Haloactinomyces albus: one gene and its partner. The protein of the gene in region 1 interacts with the protein of each later gene in a pairwise test. Links are inferred from orthologs where the notes say so. Each region holds a gene or a part of one and is shown on either strand. Other genes may lie near its edges.

Evidence for each region. The genes of interacting proteins can lie anywhere in the genome.
Region 2: the proteins of JOF55_RS01070 (region 1) and ileS interact in binary tests that used the Escherichia coli proteins (3 or more experiments, as listed by UniProt). The link is inferred for Haloactinomyces albus from one-to-one orthologs.

Annotation. Positions count from the first base shown.
Region 1 is NZ_JAVDXW010000001.1:218,791-221,796, forward strand. Bases 50-2,985 are described here. They hold JOF55_RS01070 (hydrogenase maturation protease), read left to right. Parts: upstream 50-1,232; coding sequence 1,233-1,739; downstream 1,740-2,985. Other genes in these bases: JOF55_RS01060 (nucleotidyltransferase family protein), read right to left, coding at 50-85; JOF55_RS01065 (hypothetical protein), read left to right, coding at 313-1,236; JOF55_RS01075 (hydrogenase maturation protease), read right to left, coding at 2,005-2,829; JOF55_RS01080 (DUF6084 family protein), read right to left, coding at 2,826-2,985. Outside these bases: more of JOF55_RS01060, read right to left, coding at 1-49; more of JOF55_RS01080, read right to left, coding at 2,986-3,006.
Region 2 is NZ_JAVDXW010000001.1:779,419-783,283, reverse strand. Bases 29-3,823 are described here. They hold ileS (isoleucine--tRNA ligase), read left to right. Parts: upstream 29-416; coding sequence 417-3,623; downstream 3,624-3,823. Other genes in these bases: gnd (NADP-dependent phosphogluconate dehydrogenase), read right to left, coding at 3,694-3,823. In the rest of the region: more of gnd, read right to left, coding at 3,824-3,865. UniProt on the Escherichia coli protein: Catalyzes the attachment of isoleucine to tRNA(Ile). As IleRS can inadvertently accommodate and process structurally similar amino acids such as valine, to avoid such errors it has two additional distinct tRNA(Ile)-dependent editing activities.

The sequences.
Region 1 (3,006 bases):
CGGAAACCGGGCCGCCGCGCGCGTAGATCGCACACCCTCCGGTGAGAGCAAACGGCACCTCCCCGTCGTACAGAGCGCTGCTCACCCGGGTCAGCGTCCGCAATAACTCTTCGCTCCCCTCCACCGGATGCACCACCTCCTTGCCGCATGCCGCTGTCTTCTGCCCTGCCCTCCGGCACAACCGTCTTCCCGTGCAGGTACCCCGGATCTTGCGCTTCCAACCGACCACCGCTGTTGCGACGATGTGTACTTGAGCACACACTGCCAGTGCACGAGGCATCAGGCGGAAACGGACCCGAAGGAGGTGGCGGGGTGACCGTGGACATGGCCCGCGCCGTGGCCGACGCCGTACTGTTCGAGGGCTACCTCCTCTACCCGTACCGCGCCTCGGCGCTGAAGAACCGGATGCGCTGGCAGTTCGGGGTTCTCGCGCCACGCACCGCCGATTCCTCGGAAACGTGGTACGCGCGCACCGAGTGCCTGGTCGAGCCCGCTGTGGAGCCGACACTCGACCTCCTGGTGCGCTTCCTGCAGCTACGCTGCCGGGACAATGGATCCGTCCCCGACGAGGGGGTGGTCCGGGAAGTCGACGTGTCCGTGCGTCTCGATCGGTTCGACGCGGAGCACGAGGTGCCCTTCGAACTCCCCGGTGGGGAGGACACCGACGGCAACATCACCTGCCGTACGTGGCCGTTGTCCGGGATGATCCGCCTCGGCGTCGAGGGGTTCGAGGAACTCGGCGAACTGCAGAAGGTGCGGATCACGGTGGAGAACCACACGCCGTGGGACCAGGGGCCCTCGGTGGAACGGGATGTCATGCTGCGCCGTTCGTTGGTCTCGGCGCACACATTGCTGGCCATGCGTGGTGGCTCGTTCGTCTCCCTGCTCGAGCCTCCGGACTGGGCGAGCCCTGCCGCCGAATCCTGCCGCAACAAGCACACCTGGCCCGTTCTGGTCGGTGAGCACGGGAAACGCGATGTCATGCTGTCCTCACCGATCATCCTCTACGACTACCCTGCCGTGGCGCCGGAAAGCCCCGGTGACCTGTTCGACGCCGCCGAGATCGACGAGATACTCACGCTGCGCACGATGACGCTGACCGACGAGGAGAAGCGGGAGGCCAGGGCCACCGATCCGAGGGCGGCGGCGATCATCGACCGCACCGAGAACCTGCCGAGCGAGGTCCTCGAGCAACTGCACGGCTCGGCGCGGATTCTCCCCGGAGACGAGACATGAGCACACGCGTTCTCGCTGCGGGAATCGGCAACGTGTTCCTCGGCGATGATGGCTTCGGCGTGGAGGTCGCCGGGCGATTGACGGCGGAACCGATGCCCGAGGGCGTGTATGCCGCGGACTTCGGAATCCGCGGCATGCACCTGGCTTATGAACTGCTGCAGGGATACGACGGCGTGCTCCTCGTCGATGCACTGCCCCGCGGCGGTGAACCGGGGACCCTGTACGTGCTCGAACCCGACCTCGATGCCGTCGAACCCATCGGGCCGGAAACGAACGGTCCCGCTATGGACGCGCACGGGATGACTCCGGACGCCGTGCTGTCCTTGTGCAAAACACTCGGAGGCAACATCGGCCGGGCTCTCGTGGTCGGTTGCGAGCCTGCCGACTGCTCGGAACGCATGGAACTGTCCGAACCGGTCGCGGCAGCGGTCGACACAGCGGTGGCGAAGGTACACGAGTTGCTCACCGAACTCGTCGGAACAGCACACCGTGTGGCAGGCTGACCGAAAGCCACGGACCGGCCCGCCCGTTCTCCCGAACGTGTTCTTCCGACCGCACGTGCTGCGGCGTGATGCCGGGCATCACGCCGCAGCACGGTCTCGTTCTTCGCATTGACGGCGAGTGCCCCGCTCACATGGTTTCCGCCTTCACATACCGCGTGATTTCCGGCATCTGGACCGCAATCGACGCCACGAAGGCAAGAGTGAGGGCACCGACCGCGACACGCACGGCGACGGGCGAAATGTAAATGCCGTTTTTCATGGAAGCTCACTTCCCAACTTTCGATTCTCGAACGGCCAGTAGCTCGTCCAGGAGCGACTCGACGAGTGGGACCGAGTCGTCGAGGGCTTCGCGGACCGGCGTGCTCATCTTCGTATCCACGTCGTTGTCCCCGCTGTTCACGGACGACACCGGTGCACAGTCGACGAGGAGGATGCGCCGGCATCGGGTTCCCAACCGGTGGGCAAGCGCGAGAGCCCGGAGGGAATCGGGCGCGCCGGATGCCGCGGCGGCTTCCTCGATCTCGGACGCGCCCGGTTCGGTGACGGACAAGGTGCCCGGCACGCACCCCCGCGATGCCGTGGAGAGCAGCACCGCGGCGTCGTAGTCATCCTGCAGGGACCGGGCCAGATCCGCCATGCGGATGCCGAAGTCCACGACGTGCACTCCCTGCGGAAGGTGCCGTTGACGCATCCGGTCGATCACTTCCGGGCCGAAGGCGCAGTCGGCGAGGAACGTGTCCCCGAGTCCTGCCACCAGAATCCGCGAGCCGGGAGGCCCCCCACCGGAGACCTCACCCAGCGGCTCCAGCTCCTCCGGAGTGAAGAAGAAGCGGTGCCCGATCTGACTCATCGCCCCGAGGTCGCGTCCCGGGTCACCGTCGAGCATGACCACCACGTATGTCCGCCCTTCGGCGTCCCGCTCGACTCGCTCGACCTCGGCGGTCCGGTCGACGAGTGTCAGGTCGACGATATCGGCACGGTGCAGCGGTCGCAGTCGAACGCGGCTTCCTCTGCCCAGCGCGACTCCGTTCACCACCACGGTGGCCGGTCCGGGCTCCTGCAGGTCGGCCCAGTCTCCCATGGTGTTCATTCCGTCTCGATTCTTCCTGCTGCGCCGGTGTCGGACTCGGCCTGCGCAAGCAGGACGTCGACAGTCTCGTTCCAGCTTGCCAGCGCATGGCCTGTTTTGTAGGCATACAGCCGCTCGAAGGTGTCTCCGGACAGCCGCAGCCAGGAATGCCCGGGTGAGCACTGCTCCATCACTTCC
Region 2 (3,865 bases), 560 kb from region 1 along the record:
CTGGGCAGGTTCGTGCCGGGCAGGCTGGGTGGTAGAAGCCGCCCTTCGAGGTTCGGCGGCTCACCCCGGCGGGAAAAGCAGTGGCGGAGACGGGTTATTCTGGTGTCAGCACGGTGTTGATCCGGCTATCACCGGGGAGCCTCCGGAAGAACGGGCGAGCTGTTCTCGCCTCAGTAGAACCGGACGGGTGGGCCCGTCACAGCCCGTAACGAGCGGCTGTACGACAGGTGCCGGCTCGAGGTGTATCGCCCCGGGCTCCGGTCCTCGTGCGGCAAACGGGGTGGTACCGCGAGACGTGGGCGATCGATCGTTTGACGGTCGAGCGCGAGCGTGGCGTCCCCGTGTGGGCATCGAGCGTTGATCGTCGATGTTCGTGCGGCGTAGCAGACGACACACCCACGAGGAGCGCATCCGCGATGGCTTACCCGAAGGTTCCCTTCAGTGGCGCGACCACGAACGATGATTCCGCGGCGGAGAACCCGGAGAACCCCGCGGGCGGCGGAGTCGCCGCACAGCCGTCGTTTCCCGGCATCGAACGCGAGGTTCTCGACTTCTGGGCCAGGGACAGGACGTTTCAGGCCAGTGTCGAGGCGCGGGAACCGGGGCCGCACGGCTCGAACGAGTTCGTCTTCTACGACGGGCCCCCGTTCGCCAATGGCCTGCCGCACTACGGACACCTGCTGACCGGTTACGTCAAGGACGCGGTGCCGCGCTACCAGACCATGCGTGGGCATCGGGTGGAGCGTCGTTTCGGGTGGGACTGCCACGGTCTGCCCGCCGAGGTCGAGGCGGAAAAGCAACTCGGGATCTCGGCGAAGTCCGAGATCGAGTCGATGGGCATCGCCGAGTTCAACGAGGCGTGCCGGTCCTCGGTGCTGCGCTACACCGACGAGTGGCAGGAGTACGTTACCCGCCAGGCACGCTGGGTGGACTTCGACAACGACTACAAGACGCTCGACCTGGATTACATGGAAAGCGTCATGTGGGCGTTCAAGACCCTCTGGGACAAGGGGTTGGTCTACGAGGGTTTTCGGGTGGTCTGGTACTGCTGGCGCTGCGAAACGCCACTGTCCAACACCGAGACACGCATGGACGACGTCTACCGTCAGCGGCAGGATCCTGCTGTGACCGTGGGCCTGCGGCTGCAGGCACCGGGCAAACCTTTCGACGGTGCGCTGGCCCTGGTGTGGACGACGACGCCGTGGACCCTGCCGTCCAACCTCGCGGCCGCCGTGCATCCGGATGTGGATTACGTGCTCGTGGAATCGGAGCACGACGGTGAGCGCTATGTCGTGGCCGAAGCGCGGCTCGGTGCCTATGCGCGGGAGCTGGGCGAGGACATCACCGACCGGGTCGTCGCACGGTTCCCGGGAACCGAGCTGCTCGGCAGCCGGTACACGCCGCCGTTCGACTTCTTCACCGGCCGCGCCAATGCCCATCAAATCCTCGCCGCGGACTACGTCACCACCGACGACGGTACGGGGCTCGTGCACATCGCCCCCGCTTTCGGTGAGGACGACAAGGTCGTCACCGACGCGGCCGACATCGAGCCCGTGGTCCCGGTGGACTCCCACGGCCAGTTCACCGACGAGGTGCCACCCTATGCGGGCATGCAGGTGTTCGAGGCGAACAAGCAGATCATCCGCGACCTGAAGGGTGCGGGCCTGCTGCTGCGGCACGAAACCTACGACCACCCGTACCCGCACTGCTGGCGTTGCGACAACGCACTGATCCAGCGCGCGGTGTCCTCCTGGTTCGTGGCGGTCAGCCAGTTCCGTGATCGCATGGTCGAGCTCAACCAGCGGATCGACTGGGTGCCCGCCCACATCCGGGACGGCCAGTTCGGCAAGTGGCTGGAAAACGCCCGCGACTGGAATATCTCGCGCAACCGCTACTGGGGATCGCCGATCCCGGTGTGGGTCTCCGACGACCCGACCCATCCCCGGGTGGACGTCTACGGCTCCCTGGACGAGCTGGCGGCCGACTTCGGAGTGCGCCCGAGCGATCTGCACCGGCCGAACATCGACGAGTTGACCCGGCCCAACCCGGACGACCCGACGGGGGCTGCCACGATGCGGCGGGTTCCCGAGGTGCTGGACTGCTGGTTCGAGTCCGGGTCGATGCCTTTCGCGCAGGTGCACTACCCGTTCGCCAACGCCGAGTGGTTCGAGCATCACTATCCGGGCGACTTCATCGTCGAGTACAACGGCCAGACCCGCGGCTGGTTCTACACGCTGCATGTGCTGGCCACGGCGCTGTTCGACCGTCCGGCCTTCTCCCACGTCGTCGCGCACGGCATCGTGCTCGGTCACGACGGGCTGAAGATGTCGAAGTCCAAGGGCAACTACCCGGACGTCAACGAGGTCTTCGACCGTGACGGATCGGATGCAATGCGCTGGTTTTTGATGTCCAGCCCGATCCTGCGCGGTGGCGACCTGGTGGTGACCGAGAAGGGCATCCGGGACGCGGTGCGCCAGGCGGTACTGCCGCTGTGGAACTCGTGGTACTTCCTCGCGCTGTACGCCAATGCCGAGGGGCTGGAGGGTCGTTCCCGTGCGGACAGTCAGCACGTGCTCGACCGGTACATCCTGGCCAAGACCCATGAGCTGGTCAGCGACGTGCAGGATGCGATGGATCACTTCGACCTCGCGGGTGCGTGCGCGGCGGTGCGCGAATTCCTGGAGGTGCTCACCAACTGGTACGTGCGGCGGTCGCGGGATCGCTTCTGGTCCGGTGACCGGGATGCGATCGACACGCTGCACACCGTTCTGGAAGTGACCAGTCGCGTGGTGGCCCCGCTGCTGCCGCTGACTGCCGAGGCCGTGTGGCGCGGCTTGACGGGCGGCCGTTCGGTGCACCTGGCGGACTGGCCGCTGGTCGACGAGCTGCCCGCCGATGCGGCTCTGGTGCAGGCCATGGACCAGGTACGTCAGGTCTGCTCGTCCGCGCTGGCACTGCGCAAGTCCAACAAGCTGCGTGTGCGATTGCCGCTGGCGAAGCTGGTGGTGGCCGCACCGGAGGCGGAGTCGCTGCAACCGTTCACCGACCTGATCCGCAACGAGGTCAACGTCCGGGACGTGGAGCTCACCACGGATGTGGCCGCACACGGCCACTTCGAGGTCTCGGTCAATGCTCGTGCGGCAGGTCCCCGGCTCGGTGGTGACGTGCAGAAGGTCATCAAGTCGGTCAAGTCGGGTGAGTGGAGCCGTACCCCGGGTGGCAACGTTCTCGCCGCGGGAATCGAGTTGCACGAAGGCGAGTTCACCGAGCGGCTGGTCTCTACCGATCCCGGTGCCGCCGCGGCCCTACCCGGTGGTGGCGGCATGGTGGTGCTGGATACCGAGGTCACCGAGGAGTTGGCCGCCGAAGGCGTGGCCCGCGATGTGGTCCGAGTGGTGCAGCAGGCCAGGCGCGAGGCCGGTCTGGAGGTCTCGGACCGGATCACCACCACGCTGTACGCGCCGCAGGACGTGCTCGACGCGGTCAGCGCGCACCGCGAATTCCTCGCCGGGGAGACACTGGCCGACGCCGTGGAGCTGTCCATGGCGCAACGGCCCGATTCCGCCTTCGCGGGCAGTGTCGGCGACGGCACCGACATCGCGGTCTCGGTGGCGAAGGTCTGAGCCGGCTACGAAGTGAGTGAACGGAGCTTTCGTCCCGTCGATGCGGGGGAAAGTTCCGTTCACTCCCGCCTCAGGCTTCGTGTTCGGTGCGGTCGGCAGCCCACTCGGTGTGGAACACCCCTTCGCTGTCGGTGCGCCGGTAGGTGTGCGCGCCGAAGAAATCTCGCTGACCCTGCACCAGCGCTGCGGGAAGCCGGGAAGCGCGCAACGCGTCGTAATAGGCCAGAGCGGTCGAGAAACCG